DNA from 3 places in the Sporolactobacillus caesalpiniae genome. Region 2 is predicted to be linked to each of the others. Evidence: riboswitches for the same ligand, from Rfam matches in the RefSeq annotation. Region 2 holds a riboswitch; each other region holds the start of a gene.
The links. Region 2 has a riboswitch for S-adenosylmethionine ahead of ABWW58_RS08220 (methionine biosynthesis PLP-dependent protein). Riboswitches for the same ligand answer to the same signal wherever they lie in the genome.
Positions count from the first base shown of each region.

Region 1: another riboswitch for S-adenosylmethionine. It lies ahead of ABWW58_RS16280 (hypothetical protein); the one in region 2 lies ahead of ABWW58_RS08220 (methionine biosynthesis PLP-dependent protein).
Region 3: another riboswitch for S-adenosylmethionine. It lies ahead of ABWW58_RS15180 (transporter substrate-binding domain-containing protein); the one in region 2 lies ahead of ABWW58_RS08220 (methionine biosynthesis PLP-dependent protein).

Region 1 covers NZ_JBEVCB010000008.1:132,894-138,273, forward strand. The annotation lists gene ABWW58_RS16270 (hypothetical protein) at 81-857, opposite strand; gene ABWW58_RS16275 (LysR family transcriptional regulator) at 997-1,386, shown strand; SAM riboswitch class I at 1,466-1,568, shown strand; SAM riboswitch class I at 1,660-1,752, shown strand; gene ABWW58_RS16280 (hypothetical protein) at 1,765-2,106, shown strand; gene ABWW58_RS16285 (hypothetical protein) at 2,330-2,569, shown strand; gene ABWW58_RS16290 (hypothetical protein) at 3,829-5,380, shown strand, end outside.
Region 2 covers NZ_JBEVCB010000003.1:471,069-476,448, forward strand. The annotation lists gene ABWW58_RS08205 (sensor histidine kinase) at 1-495, shown strand, start outside; gene msrA (peptide-methionine (S)-S-oxide reductase MsrA) at 479-1,006, shown strand; gene ABWW58_RS08215 (hypothetical protein) at 1,099-1,329, shown strand; SAM riboswitch class I at 1,391-1,503, shown strand; gene ABWW58_RS08220 (methionine biosynthesis PLP-dependent protein) at 1,785-2,906, shown strand; gene metC (cystathionine beta-lyase) at 2,899-4,080, shown strand; gene ABWW58_RS08230 (bifunctional homocysteine S-methyltransferase/methylenetetrahydrofolate reductase) at 4,080-5,380, shown strand, end outside.
Region 3 covers NZ_JBEVCB010000007.1:199,200-204,579, forward strand. The annotation lists gene ABWW58_RS15160 (L-serine ammonia-lyase, iron-sulfur-dependent, subunit alpha) at 1-848, opposite strand, end outside; gene ABWW58_RS15165 (amidohydrolase) at 826-2,001, opposite strand; gene ABWW58_RS15170 (amino acid ABC transporter ATP-binding protein) at 2,003-2,746, opposite strand; gene ABWW58_RS15175 (amino acid ABC transporter permease) at 2,743-3,459, opposite strand; gene ABWW58_RS15180 (transporter substrate-binding domain-containing protein) at 3,488-4,321, opposite strand; SAM riboswitch class I at 4,516-4,620, opposite strand; gene ABWW58_RS15185 (hypothetical protein) at 4,752-4,949, opposite strand; gene ABWW58_RS15190 (VanZ family protein) at 5,080-5,380, opposite strand, start outside.

The DNA.
Region 1 (5,380 bases), on a different contig from region 2:
ACAACACTGTAAATCCGAATATGGAAACATGTGCCAATGCTGAAAAAACAGCTGAACAAGTCACCTGTCGGTATGCCCAATTATTTTCGGATCGGCGATATGGATGCACTACCGATCTTTTTTAGTTCCGATAAATCGCGCTCCATGATTTCCGGATCATCTGATAAACCTTTCGCGAGCTCTTTTTGGAGCCGGCGCGCCATCGGTTTCATCGTCGCGTAGGTGATCCCGCCGGACACCGCGCCGCCCAAAATGGGGACAACCTTCGATACACCGCGGGCAAACGTTCTCTTCGTTACCTTAGAACCAAAAAACGCGGCAATCTTGCGGATTAGCGGATAGTAGATGGTTTGCTCCAGCGCTTTTTGCGGAATACGCTCGAGTGCTCGCGCAGACAGCTTGGACGACAGAACGCGCAGCATTGCGCCCGTTCCGCTGACACCGAGCATCGCGCCAAGATAGAGGATCAAGGTTTCACGGCCCTTTTTTGTTGAGAGATCCTGATCGCCCCATAGATTCTCGCGTCCATAAAGATAACCAAGCTCCTGAGCAAGACGCAGCGCAACCGCATAGAACTGCGTCGTATCAGCGGGAATGGTCGCCGCGATGGCAAGGCCTCCGGGAATCCCCGCCGCGAATGACATCGCAGAGCTCTTCCAGGTCGCACTCTGAATCAGTTGTGTCGCTCGCTTCTCAAGTTCCGCCTGTCCGAAATAACGTGCGGGTCCACTATCAATCAGTCGCTCCATATCTTCTTTTGGAAATGCGCGCCTGAAAAAATCCTCACGATTGACTTTCAATCCCGGCATCTTCAAGATCACATCAAGAATAGTATGAGTAAGTTTCGTTGTCTGCATGAATGAGCTCCTTATTAGGTGCGTATTTGCCCTGATTAAATTGTTCTCTCCTAGTAATACTGTTTCCAGTACCGGCTTGTTTCATTTGTCTTAGATTTATCAATTGTAATAAAACGCATAAAAATTATCGGAATAATCATTGACGAAACGATTTTACGATCGTACAATCGTAACAACACTTGAAATAGCGTGGTACTGTTACGATTCATCTGAATGCGGCAAAGGACGTGATGCAGCTTTGACGATCGACCAATTGAATACATTTCTAATGGTTGTCACGTGTCATAGTTTTCATGGCGCGTCCAAAAGACTGTTTCTGTCGCAGCCATCGGTCACCTCGCGAATTCAGGCACTTGAGAAGGAGCTTAATGTAGACCTCTTTATACGGCAAGGGCGCGGCGTTCGCTTGTCCGCACAAGGCGAGAAGCTTGTTCCCATTGCGAAGCGGATGGTGTCAATGTATCATAAAGCACACAATCTTAGCGATATAAACGAAAGCTCACATGATTCAAGCAAAAAAATCCAATGAAATTAATTCCGATAAGAAAAGTATTAATTTAACTGTTGACAAGGAACAGGATTCACGATAAACTAATAGCAATCAAATAATCTTATCTAGAGTGGTGGAGGGATTGGCCCAATGAAACCCGACAACCAACGCAGCAATGCGCACGGTGTTAATTCCAGCAGATTTATTCTGAAAGATAAGAAAAATAATGCGAACGGCGCAGCGGTTATTTTTCTTGATCTTCAAGAGAAATGACCGTTTTTCATTTTGCTTTGATGCAAAGAAGCCGGATCATTCTTATCTAGAGAGGCGGAGGGACCGGCCCTGTGAAGTCTCAGCAACGGGCTTTTATAAAGTACCGTGCTAATTCCGGAATGAAGATAAGAAGGGGTTTTTTATATGACAACACAGACGAATGATTTACAAATTGATGATTATTTAGACTTGTATCTTTATGCGAAACAACTCAACGATCTTGCATGGCAAACTGAAATCAAAAAGCAACTTGCAGAATGCGCTCAACGGTCCCAATTACCAAAAGCAGATGGGGAAACAGAGTTACAGGATCAGTTTCGGGATGTTAATCGCCAAATCCTTCAGTTGTATCGATCCCTGCATACAGGGCAGCAGCTTCTGAACGATGACATTACTGCAGAATTGTTTGCACTGAAGCATCGCCGTGTTGAACTTGGCAAAGAAATTGACCGACTGAGGGTTCAAAATCAAAGAATCTGCAAATAAGCGCGGTTCTTGGTAATCGGCGCGATTCATAGAAGTTTTTTATCAATTGAAGAGTGGTAATGGGCATGAAAGCAAGCTTTTATGCCTTATTTGCTGTTCACTTATCTTTTTGAAACTGCAGATCTGCTTTGATAATCCCTTTTTTCATGGTAAGTTTGAGTTGTGGGAAGAGCTGTTGAAATAGAACCTTTTCCGCAAATAAACTTTTTGGAGGGATTTTACGATGGAAAAGATGGACATGATGAACAAATCAATGATGATGCCAATGAATATGATGATGATGATGGAAATGGACAAGATGATGTGCCAAATGAAATGCATGCAGATGATGATGGAACGAATGTCGGGCATGGACATGATGATGGACGACATGATGATGAGCAAGGATGAAATGATGAGCTGTATGCACAAATGCGACGAAATGATGACCAATATGATGGACATGATGAGCAAAATGAAGTAATTTTAAAGGCATATTTTGGACTTTTGTGATCAAAAAAAGATCTTCATCTTATTTCAAATAGCAATATTTTGAGAACATCGCTCAGATAGTGCGTTACTTTCTTAGCGATGTTCGTTTTTAGTTTTATAGTGAAGAACAGTTGAGAAACGAATCAGTCCCAACCGGTAAATAGATCGTAACCAGCTAAAAAGATCTTAGCGGAAATAGTAACAAATTTTGTCCGGATATATCGAGATAGATAAAAAAACACTTGAAATATAACTAAACATAGTGATATAGTATGATTAATCTCAATCCTTCTGTTAATGTAAGACTCACACCTTGTTCTCTGCTTACTGCAGAGGACTTTTTTTATCACCAATTTATAATGAGGAAAAAAAGGAAAATCTGAAATGTTGATGTGAAAAAGTTAGCACTGTGTCTATAAAAAGCTGCACTACCCGTTTATCCTTGCCGGTACGACGATAAAGTCATAAGATTCGGTTGGGCTGGGCGATCAGGTAAGCGCCCAATTTGAGAAATAAACGGAAAAATTCCGCTTATTTAGAAAATGCAAGAAAAAATAGCTTAAATAGACGGAGAAATTCCGGTTATCGCATCGAAAACCGTGAAAATGGAGGGTTTTGCTGTGCATAAGCGGAAAAATTATCCTTATGTACCTGTGAACCAAGCGCTAGGATGCATATAACCGGAAAATCTCCGCCTATTTTACTCCGGCCGCGTTACTTAATTAAGGACCAAAATGATTGACATTAGAGATGTCTGTTCACGCACATGGTTGATGATTCAAAACGGTATTTGGGGCAAAGGAATGTTCGCTAAATGTAAGGGATCTTTCGCTATAAAGGGAAACTTTCGCTAACTACGCATACATCCTGTATGCAACGCGAAAGTCACCACATCCTGTGGAAGTACGTCCTGTAAGCAACGCGAAAGCCATCACATCCTGTGAAAGTACTTCCTGTAAGCAACGCAAAAGCCACCGTATCCTGCGGAAGTACGTCCTGTATGCAACGCGAAAGTCACCACATCCTATGGAAGTAAGGACCGGCCTGTGCCCTCGTTTTTTCATATGTTGCCATTTAGTTTAGCTTGCCAGGCGGCGGTATACACAACCACCATCTCTTTTCCGATAAATCAGCCATTTCCAAACCGCTGCTTTATTTTCGTTTTACCAGTAAATTATTCATAGGGCTGATCAGTACGTTTTTGGGTAAAATGACGATATATATGGCATGATCAGTCAGGGTGAAAAACAAATGATCCATTATGAAAACTATAATCCATATTGGCCGGAAACCGTAATTTTCTGGGGTGCGGGAACCACTGAGCCGCTTCATATGAAAACGACAAATGAGCTTGGGAAAATGTTTCAGACGTTGACTGAGGCAGATAAGAATCTAGGAAAAGCTATTGATCAGGTCATTCCTGAAGCAGATGAACGGGTGCGCAGCGAGCTTAAGGCGCTGCTTGAACTGATTGATTCGGAATTTCATGGTCACGAGGATGAAGCTATACGCGTGCTGGATATTCCGAAAGATCGCGCGCAGCACCTGCAAATGCTCTATGATTGGAATGCTGTAAAGTTGGTCATTGAACGCTGCCCGAGGAATCGAAATCATCGATTCAGTCTGGATGATTTATATAATTTGCTTGATCTTCATATTCAAGCGCATAAAGGAATCGAAGTTGATCAACGGTTCATTACGCTTGATCGACTGATTGCAGCCCGGCGCACACTAACGATGCTGACGCAATTAATTCATGCTATCGGTTATGAGGAGCTCCTGCATGATTCGGACACAAAGGCGCTTTATCAACACTATTATAAATTTGCCATGATCCTTGCCGATCGAATGCGTGAGGAAGGTGTCCAAAAAACGGCAAAACAGATTTCATTTGATGATCGAAACTTTTATCTATTCAGTTATGCCATGATTTCGATGAACTGGGATCCGATTTTACTTTGGTTGATTTTCAATGCGCATAAGGAAATGAACAGTGCAGCGGATTGCCCGAAGATTGGTGATCCACCACAGCCAATGAAGCTGTTTAATGATCTCGTACATTTTATTGCCGTCAGAAAAGTTGAAGGCCGATCGCCATCGGCTTGGTTTCCGATGAATGAAACCGCGGTGCAGCAAATGAATGACAGTGAGTACCAAACCGGAAGGCGAATTCGAATCGGCAAATTTTACTTTCCACATGGCTGCCACGGATTTCGGCAATGCCCGAAGTGCGGGAAACTCACCTTTTATTTGGGGAATGAATGGTGCATTGATTCGCCATGCCTGTTCCCACCGCAGATTATTCCCTCGCTTTCCCCGAGGAGTCCGCGTTCACTCGAAGAGAAAAAAGCCATTGACGCAGGTATTTTTGATGCGGTTCAGTGCACCTATTGCGGGACCATTACCGAGGCGCATCACACAGCAATTGCGATGCAAACGCATTTTAAAGCAGCTCAGCCCTCATTTATTCAAGAAATCCAGAATGACATGAAAGTGGCCATCGAACATGCACAGCATATTATTTTCGCCGGTTATTCCTTGCCTGACGATGACTTCATCGATCGGATCATGCTCTCAGCACGTCGGAAAATGGACATAGAGCAGGTCAAGTGCTCGGTAATCAACTTTGATCAGCATGCAAAAGGAGAGTGGATGTACGGAGAGGAGCTCAATGATTTTTGCAGGAAATATGATCGCTCCAGCCTGGCGAGCACATGCAATCGAGTTGCCGGTATCTTCGGCGAAGCGAATATTCGAGGTTACGGCGCTGGTTTTCCAAACGTTTTTATGAAAGACGGGAAGG
Region 2 (5,380 bases):
ATATTGAAAAAAGTAACCGAGCCATTCGCGGAAATGGCCGAGTTCGAAGAGAAATCCTTCACGCTTGACGGAGCGGACGATCCCATTTACATTAATGGTGATGAACAGCGTGTGCATCAATTGCTCGTCATCCTTTTGGACAATGCGATGAAATTTACGCCAAAAGGTGGAGCAATCACAGTGGATTGTTCGCGGGAAAACAAATATGCACGGCTTAGTGTATCCGACAGCGGATGTGGCATTTCGGACGAAGATCTCCTGCATATTTTTGATCGATTCTATCAGGTAGACAGTGCGCGCAGCGGTCAAAAAGGAACAGGGCTAGGGCTTTCGATCGCCGAATGGATTGTTCAAAAGCATCGCGGGAAAATTGAAGCAACAAGCGCTGTTGACGAGGGGACAACATTTATCGTACGGCTGCCCCTGCTGAAAAATGAACCGGAAGACCAAAAAGAAGTCCACGAAGGAGACAAGACAGATGACTCAAATACTTGAAACAGCGACTTTTGCCGGAGGATGTTTTTGGTGTATGGTGAAGCCGTTCGACACGTTGCCGGGCATTGAGAAGGTTGTCTCGGGTTATACAGGCGGGAATCTTGAAAATCCGTCCTATGAGCAAGTGAAAACTGGGAAGACCGGCCACATGGAAGCCATTCAAATTCTCTTCAATCCTGAATTGTTTCCCTATGAAAAGCTTCTCGAATTGTACTGGACCCAGGTCGATCCGACCGATGACGGCGGCCAGTTCTTTGACCGCGGCGACAACTATCGGACGGCGATTTTCTACTATGATGAAGTGCAAAAGAGGGCGGCGGAGCGGTCTAAAGCAGAGTTAGCTGCGAGCGGACGCTTTCTCAAACCAATCGTCACTCGGATTTTGCCTGAGGCTCCGTTTTATCCTGCCGAAGAAGAGCACCAGAAATTCTACCAAAAGCACCCTGACCGTTACAAGGCTGAACGGAAGGAATCTGGACGTGATGCTTTCATAAGCGAAAAATGGGAATAAAATAAAATTCGACTAGAAGAACGCTTCCATGCTATTGTGGAAGTTTTTTTTGTTGGCTTGGATTCCAAAAAAATGTGTGAAAAGGTGATTAGATGAATGTAAATGCTGATTTATGCACAGGAATCATTGGATATATCGCGAAAAGGAGAAGGCGCATGTGGTTCGGCTCGGTCTTTTTTTCTGCAACATACCTGATTGAGTATCTGAACTTGTCGCTCAGTGAGAGACAGCAAAATAACAAATATGATCCGACTTTGAAGCTTGCATTTCGCCTAGCGCATGTGCTGAATAAACGAGTGGACGAACTTTTTCAAACTGAATAAATCCTTGAAAAAAGACGGACTCTAGTGTAAACTAATCAACAACTGAACAAGATTATTTTGATTCTTATCAAGAGAAGCCGAGGGACTGGCCCAATGACGCTTCAGCAACCGTCGCAGAAATCATGCGACAAGGTGCTAATTCCAGCAGACTGCGTGCAGTCTGGGGGATAAGAAGAAGCCCGGTATATCAAGCCTTCTTCTTACCCGAAGAAGGCTTTTCATTTTGCGTAAATAATAAAGTAAGAATTTTCACGTGAATTCTACTGCGAGTGATCCGGCAATAAGCGAATGTTCGTCCTTTGGCGAGCCTCACTAGGTCATTCGTTACTATCACGACGGCGTTTTTGTCTGTGACAAGATCTAGGCGAAACAAAGTTTTTGTTACCATTTTTTCATTGCCCGCATGGCATATCCATCATACATGGCGATCAGTATCAGTGAAGGGGGAAGATTATATGACTTCATACAAGACAGAAACAAAGTTAACGCAGATTGGAAATGGTTTTGACGAGCTCGGTGCGGTTAACGCGCCAATCTATCTATCTACTGCTTACAGGCATGAAGGTATTGGTATTTCAAAAGGCTATGACTACATTCGGACGGGAAATCCGACGCGTTCGATTCTTGAAAAAGCAATCGCAGATGTTGAAGGCGGTCAGGAAGGCTTTGCCTGCAGCTCCGGAATGAGTGCGATTCAACTCATTTTCTCATTATTCAGTACGGGTGATCATATCATTGCTTCAAGGGATCTATACGGCGGAACCTTTCGTTTTTTTGACATTCTCAGCAAGCAGTATCATCTTTCTTTCTCCTATTGGGATGGAGAAAGCCTTGATGAATTGACAGATCTCGTCTGTCCGGAGACAAAGGCGATCTTCATTGAAACACCAACCAATCCGCTGATGCGTGAAGTCGATCTTTCGGAAATCGCAAAGATTACGAAGAAAAATGATCTGCTGCTTATTGTCGACAATACGTTTTACACACCGATTTTGCAGCGGCCGATTGAACAGGGCGCTGATATCGTTGTTCACAGTGCGACGAAATATCTGAGCGGTCATAATGATGTGCTCGCGGGACTTGTGATCTCTAATCAGATAAAAGTGACAGAGAAACTGCGACTCTATCATAATTCATGCGGCGGAGTCCTTGATCCGTTTGATTCATGGCTGGTTATTCGTGGGTTAAAAACGCTTGCTCTGCGTATCCGCCAACACCAGGAAAACGCGCGTAAGATTGTCGCATACCTCAAGGAACAGCCACTTGTGACCAAGGTACTCTATCCGGGAAAAGGCGGAATGGTCAGCTTTGAATTAACCAAGCAGGACTATGTCGAGCCCTTTCTTAAGGCATTGCGGCTGATCACGTTTGCGGAAAGTCTTGGCGGTGTAGAAAGTCTGATAACGTATCCGGCAACGCAGACACATGCGGATATTCCGGAACAACTGCGTTTGAAGTACGGTCTGTCCAATTCGCTGCTCCGACTTTCGAGCGGTATTGAACATTCGGATGACTTAATCAGTGACTTAAATCAAGCATTTCAAACGCTAAAGATAGGAGTAGGCGCACATGAGTGAATCGTTTCATTTTTCTACAAAGCTAATTAAAGAAACGGTGGCTGTTGATCCGCAAACGGGAGCAGCCAATGTACCGGTTTATTTATCATCGACTTTTCATCAGAAGGATTTCGACCATTACGGAAAATATGACTATACACGTTCCGGCAATCCGACACGAGATGCGCTTGAGGATGCGATTGCGTCGTTGGAAGGAGGCGTGCGCGGATTTGCGTTTGCTTCGGGTATGGCGGCAATTTCCACAGCCTTTTTACTCTTATCAGCAGGCGACCACGCTGTTGTTCCGAAAAATGTTTACGGCGGCACGTTCCGCATCTTGACTCAAGTACTCGGCCGTTTCGGTATCGAGCACACCTTTGTCGACACGACGAATCTTGATGAAGTAGAACAGGCGATCAGACCGAACACGAAAGTGATTTATGTTGAGACGCCTTCAAATCCGACATTAGCTGTGACGGATATTCGGGCAGTTGCGGCTCTTGCCAAAGCACATCGATGTTTGACTTTCGTTGATAACACCTTCATGACACCGGTTTTTCAGAGGCCGCTTGAACTCGGTGCGGATCTCGTTCTGCACAGCGCGACGAAGTTTATTTCCGGACATAGCGATGTTGTGGCAGGGCTTGCGGTTGCAGGTTCTGAAGAGATTGCCGACAAATTATATTTTCTTCAAAATGCGCTTGGTGCCGTCCTAGGTGTCCAAGACTCGTGGCTGCTGCTCCGCGGACTGAAAACGCTTGACGTTCGCATTCGTAAATCTGCGGATTCCGCGCGGCGAATCGCAGAATTTTTTGCGGCACAGTCTGAGGTGCGCCATGTGTTCTATCCTGGTTTGACTGATCATCCTGGGGCGAAACTTCATGCCGAGCAAGCGACTTCGGGTGGGGCAGTCCTTTCTTTTGAGCTCGAAAATGAAGCGAGTGCTCGGTTATTTGTCAACCATGTCAAGCTGCCGGTGTTCGCGGTCAGTCTTGGTGCGGTTGAATCCATTCTCTCTTATCCACCGAAAATGTCGCACGCGGAATTAAATGAAGACGAACGTGAAAAAGCGGGAATTGGCAGCGGGCTTTTGCGTTTGTCCGTCGGACTTGAGGATGCGGACGATTTGATTCGTGACTTTAGCGACGCACTTGTCTATGTGCGGGCTCAGGAGACAGTGGGGAGTGGGGAATAATGCGTCAGTCGATACGTGAAGAACTGAAGAAGAGAATTTTAATTGGCGATGGAGCGATGGGAACGCTGCTCTATTCCTATGGTATTGATCGCTGTTTTGAAGAACTTAATGTCTCTCAAGCTGAAGAAGTTCGCCATGTTCATGAAGCGTATATCAACGCGGGTGCCGATGTTATTCAGACGAATACATATGGCGCAAATCAAGTTAAACTTGCGCGTTATGGCCTTGAACATGAGGTGGGACGCTTTAATCGCGCGGCAGTGCAGCTTGCAAAGCAAGCAGCGACTGCTGAGACGTATGTATTTGGGACAATCGGCGGTATACGAGGATTTCAGAAACAATCGGTGGAGATTAAAGAGATCTGTTCCGGATTCCGGGAACAAGCGGATGCTTTACTAAATGAAGGCGCCGATGGGCTTTTGCTCGAAACCTACTATGATTTCGATGAACTGCGCGAGGTGCTGCAGATCGCACGCAAAATAACCGATTTGCCAATCATCGCGCACGTATCGATGCAGGAACCGGGGGTGTTACTGAGCGGTATGTCCTTGTCTGATGCGCTGACTCAATTGGAAGCGCTGGGCGCCGATATTGTGGGCACCAATTGCCGTCTGGGGCCATTTCATATGATCGAAGCGCTTCGCGATATTCCTTTGCCAAAAAAAGCGTTTTTATCTGCCTACCCGAACAGCAGCCTTCCCGATTATCGCGAAGGCAAGCTGCATTATGAAAATGAGCCTGAGTATTTCAAGAAATACGCGGTCGATTTTCGCAATGAAGGGGTTCGGCTGCTTGGCGGCTGCTGCGGTACCACGCCTGTGCAGATTCAAGCGTTCAAGCAAGGGATCTTGGAACTGGAGCCGTTGGAATCAAAAGTGGTTACGGTACAACCAGAAGTAATTAAAGTGAACGAATCAGGTGCGAGTACTGAATCTCCGCTCTATGAAAAAGTGTTACAAGGGCGTTCTGTATTTGTCGAGTTCGACACGCCGCGTCATTTAAATACCGCCGGCTTCTTCAGAGGGGTAAAAGCGCTTGAAGATGCGGGTGCGGACGCGATCACGATGGCCGATAATTCGCTCGCCTCACCGCGAATCAGCAATACCGCGATCGGCAAGCTGATTAAAGACCGTTTTCAGATCCCCCCGCTTGTGCATCTCACGTGCAGGGATCGGAACCTGATTGGTCTTCAGTCGCATTTGCTCGGTCTTCATGTGCTCGGTCTTCATGACCTTCTGATTGTCACTGGAGATCCGACAAAAATTGGTGATTTTCCGGGTGCGACGTCTGTGTATGATGT
Region 3 (5,380 bases), on a different contig from region 2:
CGCGCGATTTTCTCGAAGTAGGAAACAATCTCTGCCTCGCTCCATCCGGAGAAACCTTTTTCATAATCAATTGCTGTCTGAACGAAGCTCTGCTGCCGATCATGCGAAAGCTCAATCCATTCATCAACCGTTCGAAACAATTGAGGTTTACGCCCTACTGTGGTGACAACCGGCAAGAGCGCCGGAAAAAAGAGAAAGTCCTCGTTTTCAAAAAAGTGTTCCAGATCTTTTACAGAAATAGCGGATGAAAATTCAATAAAATAACCGGATTCATCCTGTTTATTTTTCAACTGTTTATGCGTGACGTATTTATCTTCGAAACGGTCAATCAGGTCGGCCACTTGATCGGCATACGCGCCATCCGGATCCTGAATCAGTAGGCCGAAGGTATCCGCCTGCCAGTGAATCGGATAGCCATTGACTTCATAAATCTCAATCATTCCGCCGCCTACAGACTGCCCGATTAATTGTCCCGTTTGACCGTCTCGGCCGATTAAGTCAAACTGCACACTCCCTTGGTAAGCGTTCTCTTCCTCCAAAGCAGTAAATTCATAAGAAATACCTTTTTTTCTTGCAAGCTTGTGCGCATCAAAGAGCCGAACATCATCAGGAGCAAAGTCCTGCAAACCACCAAGATAACCTCGATCATCCATCATATTTCCTAGATTTCTCAGATGCCGTTTGTCACTGGGATTAAATGAAATCGTCGTACGCAAAAGCGGCGATTTTATTAGATAATGCGCCACTCGGCCAACACGACTGGTACCGGCAAAGCTGCCGCTCGAACCCGGCTGCATGATCGGGCCGAACACATCATTAAAGAAATCAGGATAAAAGAGTTTCACCATCATGCGGACTCCTTTCGAAGTAGGTCTTGACCAGAGCGACAAATAAAGGAACAGAAGTCTCAAAGGCTTTGGGATCGACTTTGAATTTACTATTATGAACTGGATAAGGGGAATTTACCCCTACATTAAAGAAAGTACCGGGAATAATCTGCTGATAGCTGGAAAAATCCTCGCCACCCATGCTCGGTTCCAATTCCACCACTTCAAAGTTGTTCTTTCTTGCAACCTCTTCAACCAGTTTCGTTAAGCGACCATCATTGACCACTGCCGGAGCACCGTCCACCCACTTAAATTCACCGGTAAGTCCATTGGTGACGGCAATTCCATTGGTCACTTCCCGCAACCGCGTTTTAATTTTCTCCCGCACAGCTTTGTCGTAAGATCGGACTGTTCCTTCAAGCAAAGCGGTATTCGGCAACACGTTCCATGTCTTTCCGGATTCAATATGAGTAATCGAAACCACACTTGGCTCAAACGGACTAACATTTCGGCTGACGATTGATTGAGCGGCGACAATAAATTCACCGGTCGCGACAATCACATCATTGGCGCCTTCAGGATGAGCGGCATGACCGCCCTTCCCGTTGAACGTGACAAAAAAGCGATCAACTGCGGCATTCAGATTGCCTTCTTTCACTCCGATGACACCGGTCGGAAGCTCATCATTCACATGGAGACCAAAGATGGTTTCCACACCCTTTAATATTCCGGTCTGCACGACTTTGTCGGCTCCATGATCTACCTCTTCAGCCGGTTGAAAAATAAGTAAAACAGTTCCGTTTAACTGATCTTCAATTTTCTTTAATTCAAGCGCCGTCGCCAGTAAATTGGTTAAGTGAAAATCATGCCCACACGCGTGCATCCGATCTGGATGCTCAGAAGAATAGGACAAACCGGATTCTTCGTTGATCGGCAGTGCATCTATGTCCGCTCGCAACGCGATTAAAGGACCCAATTTTTTCCCGCCGATCTTCGCAAAGACTCCTGTCTCCAGTGGATTCGGCAAAATGTCGATGTCATGCTCTTGAAGCACTGCTCTAATCTTTTTCGTCGTCTCGAATTCATTGAGTGCAAGCTCAGGATGTCGATGAAACCAGTGAAATAATGATTCCAACGTCCGAAGCGTTTCTTTTGCTAATCCAGACTGAGTCATGTCATTCCTCCTCATAAGTCAGTTTTTGGAGAAACGCCTTGGTTCGAACACTTTTACTGTTCTCAAAAAGTTCTTTCGGATTCGAATCTTCAACGAGTTCTCCGTTCTCCAAGAAGATAATTCGGCTTGCCACACTCCGAACGAAACGCATCTCATGTGACACCAAGATCATGGTCATTCCTTGCGCAGCGATTTCCTTAATTAGATGAAGAATCTCACCGACCCATTCCGGATCAAGTGCGCTCGTCGGCTCGTCGAAAAGCATGACTTTGGGATCAACTGCAAGCGCCCGTGCAATACCCACGCGCTGCTGCTGCCCACCTGAGAGATTAGCCGGATAATCGTACAGCTTATCTCCCATGCCGACCTTTTTCAGCAAGGATTCAGCTTTCTCTTCGGCATCTTTTCGCTTTAGCTTCGAGACGATAACTAGACTCTCCGTAACATTTTCAAGCACCGTCTTATTCTTGAATAGATTGTAGTGTTGAAAGACCATTGAGCTCTGTCCGCGCAGACGCCTCACATCGTGTTTGCTGTATTTCGATGCATCAATGGAGGCATCCCCCACAGTAATCCGTCCTGAATCAGGCACTTCCAGCCAGTTTAGTAAGCGCAGAAGCGTCGTTTTACCCGCACCGCTTGGGCCAATAAGAGTCACTACTTCGCCTTGGTTGATGGTAAGATTAATAGTTTTTAAGACTTGTGTTTTTTTAAACGATTTCGTAATGTTTTCTAATTGGATCACTTGTCTACTTTCCTTTCATAGCGGCGCGCGTAAATTTCTACCTTGGAAAGAGCAAAGGCTACGATCGCACAGATCACCCAATAAATAATGGATACGACCACGTAAATTTCAAAAAATCGAAACGAACGTGAGCCGACAATTTTTGCTTGAGCCATGATATCAATGATGGATATCGTAAAGACAAGCGACGTTTCCTTAATAAGGGAAATCAGTGAATTGGACAACGGCGGAATCGCAATTCCGATCGCTTGTGGTACAATCACGCGCCGGAGCGCCTGAAGCCGCGTCATATTGACACTGTAGCATGCCTCTAATTGCCCGGCATCAACTGCCAGCAGAGAACTTCTCATGGTCTCAGACATATAAGCCCCCGCATTTATCGCAAGTGCGACAATCGCAAAAGCAATACTTGGCACACCGTTCACATCGAACGCCGTGCCAAATTTTGCATTAATTGCTTTTAGAAACAAAGGGATCCCGTAATACACAAGCATGATTTGAACCAGATCCGGAGTTCCTCGGATAAATGAAATATAGACCTTTGCGAGCGGGCTCAGGATCCTGATGTTCGCATACCTGATAAACGAGACAATAAACGCAATCACAAGTCCAATCACCGCAGACATAAAAGCAATGAACAGTGTCGTAGGCAGTGCCTGCAACACCTCAGGAAACGAGTGAATCATAAATACCGGATCGAAAATTTTTCCCATTAGTTTATCCTATTCCTCTAAACGTAAATTACTGTTTTTCTGCCGCTTCTTTGGTTGTATAGTCTTTGCCAAGGTATTTAATAGATAATTTCTCCAACGTGCCGTCTTTACGCAGAGAAATGAGTGCTTTGTCGATCAATTTTTGGTATTTGCTTCCGCGATCATTTTTCACATAGAGCAAATGAATCGGACTAATTCCCAGTTCAGGAGCTGTTGTCCCGTCGACCTTAATACCAAGTTTCTTTGCCGTCAGTTTGGTCGTGATGATGCTGCTGATGGTCGCATCTACTCGTTTGGAATCAATTTCCTGCAAAGCATTGTTAATATTTCCATCAGTGTATTTTATCTTTATTTTATTGCCATTTTCTTTATTGAACTTTTCCAATGCGGTCGTTGTGTTCGTTCCAACGCCAGCCGCCACTTTTTTGCCAAACAGATCCTTTAGCGATTTAATGTCCGTTCTTCCCGCTTTATAGATGATTTGCGAACTTCCGTATAGATAAGGCTGTTTAGAGAACAAATATTTCGCTTCACGTTCCGGGTTCTTTCCGAGGTCACTGGCAATAATGTCAAATTTTCCCGATTCAAGCGCGACGAAGATACTATCCCAAGCCGTAGGAACATACTTGAATTTGAGCGACGGTACCTTTTTATCAACCGCCCTCATCACAGCAATATCATAGCCATCAGCTTGACCATTCGATTTCACATAGTTATAAGGAGGGTATGCGCCTTCTGTTCCTACATTAACGGTCGTGACCTTCACCGCTTTTTTCTTATCAGACGCTGCGCTATTCCCGCAAGCTGTTACGGTCAGTAAGAGAATAAATACCAGCAAGGATGCAACCAATTTCTTTTTCATTGTTCTTCCCCCAATTTTTGTCTGTTGGTTCATTTAATTATTATTCCTATAAATTTACTTGTATTATGCCATCATGCATGTACAGCTCATGGTGTCCCTTCTCCCTAGTTAAAGTTTGCGGCAGTTCAAAAATAAAAACGATTACTTTTCTTGAGTGCAAGAAAAATAACCGCCGCTGCCGTCCGACTTTATTTTTCTTATCTCTCAGAATCGATCTGCTGGATTTAACACCGTGCATCGTTTCCCATGCTGGTTGTTGGGGTTCATTGGGCCAGTCCCTCCCCCACTCTTGATAAGAATTATTTAATTGGTGTATTGAGTGTACGAAAAATTAAACAGATAGTCAAGACTATTCCATAGTATTTCAATGAGTTTTATTTGTTATGAATAAAAAACGTCACTGATTTGTTGAAAAAAACCATATGTTTCTTTATTCAGAATCAATCTCATCGCCGAAAATGCCCTTCAAATGCTCATCGAAGTGTTCATGAATTTTCTTGAACTTCTCGTCAAATTCCTCTTGCGTGATGATCCCTTTCTCCATCAGCAAATAAAACAACGCCGTATTCCGTTCATAATTCAGCACTGCCTCTGATCCGAGTTCGGTGATCAGTTCATCATTGGTCATGTAAAAGCATCTCCCTGTGATCTAATGTCCGGAGCAGGATTGCCCTACTTGTACTATGAACGAAATTGTTCGCCGGCATACATATCCTCTCGGAAGTCCATGTTCCGTAATGATTCACTACGGTTTCATCTCATCCACATTCTTCACGCTGAACAAACCGATAAAGCATGTAACCCAAAACAGCACCGGTTGTATTGAGAATCACATCGTCAATATCAGTCATACGGTTGGGCAGAAAAAGTTGAATCCATTCAATGGTCGCGGAAAAAAGTGCACCCATAAAGATCGCATGAGGCCATCTGAACTGTGGATACTTCATGGTCAGAAAAAAACCAAAGGGAAGAAACAACAAGATATTTCCCAGATCATCAATGATAAAATAGAATAGAGAAGCTGATTGAACGTTTTGAAAGATCACTAGTGGATTTAAA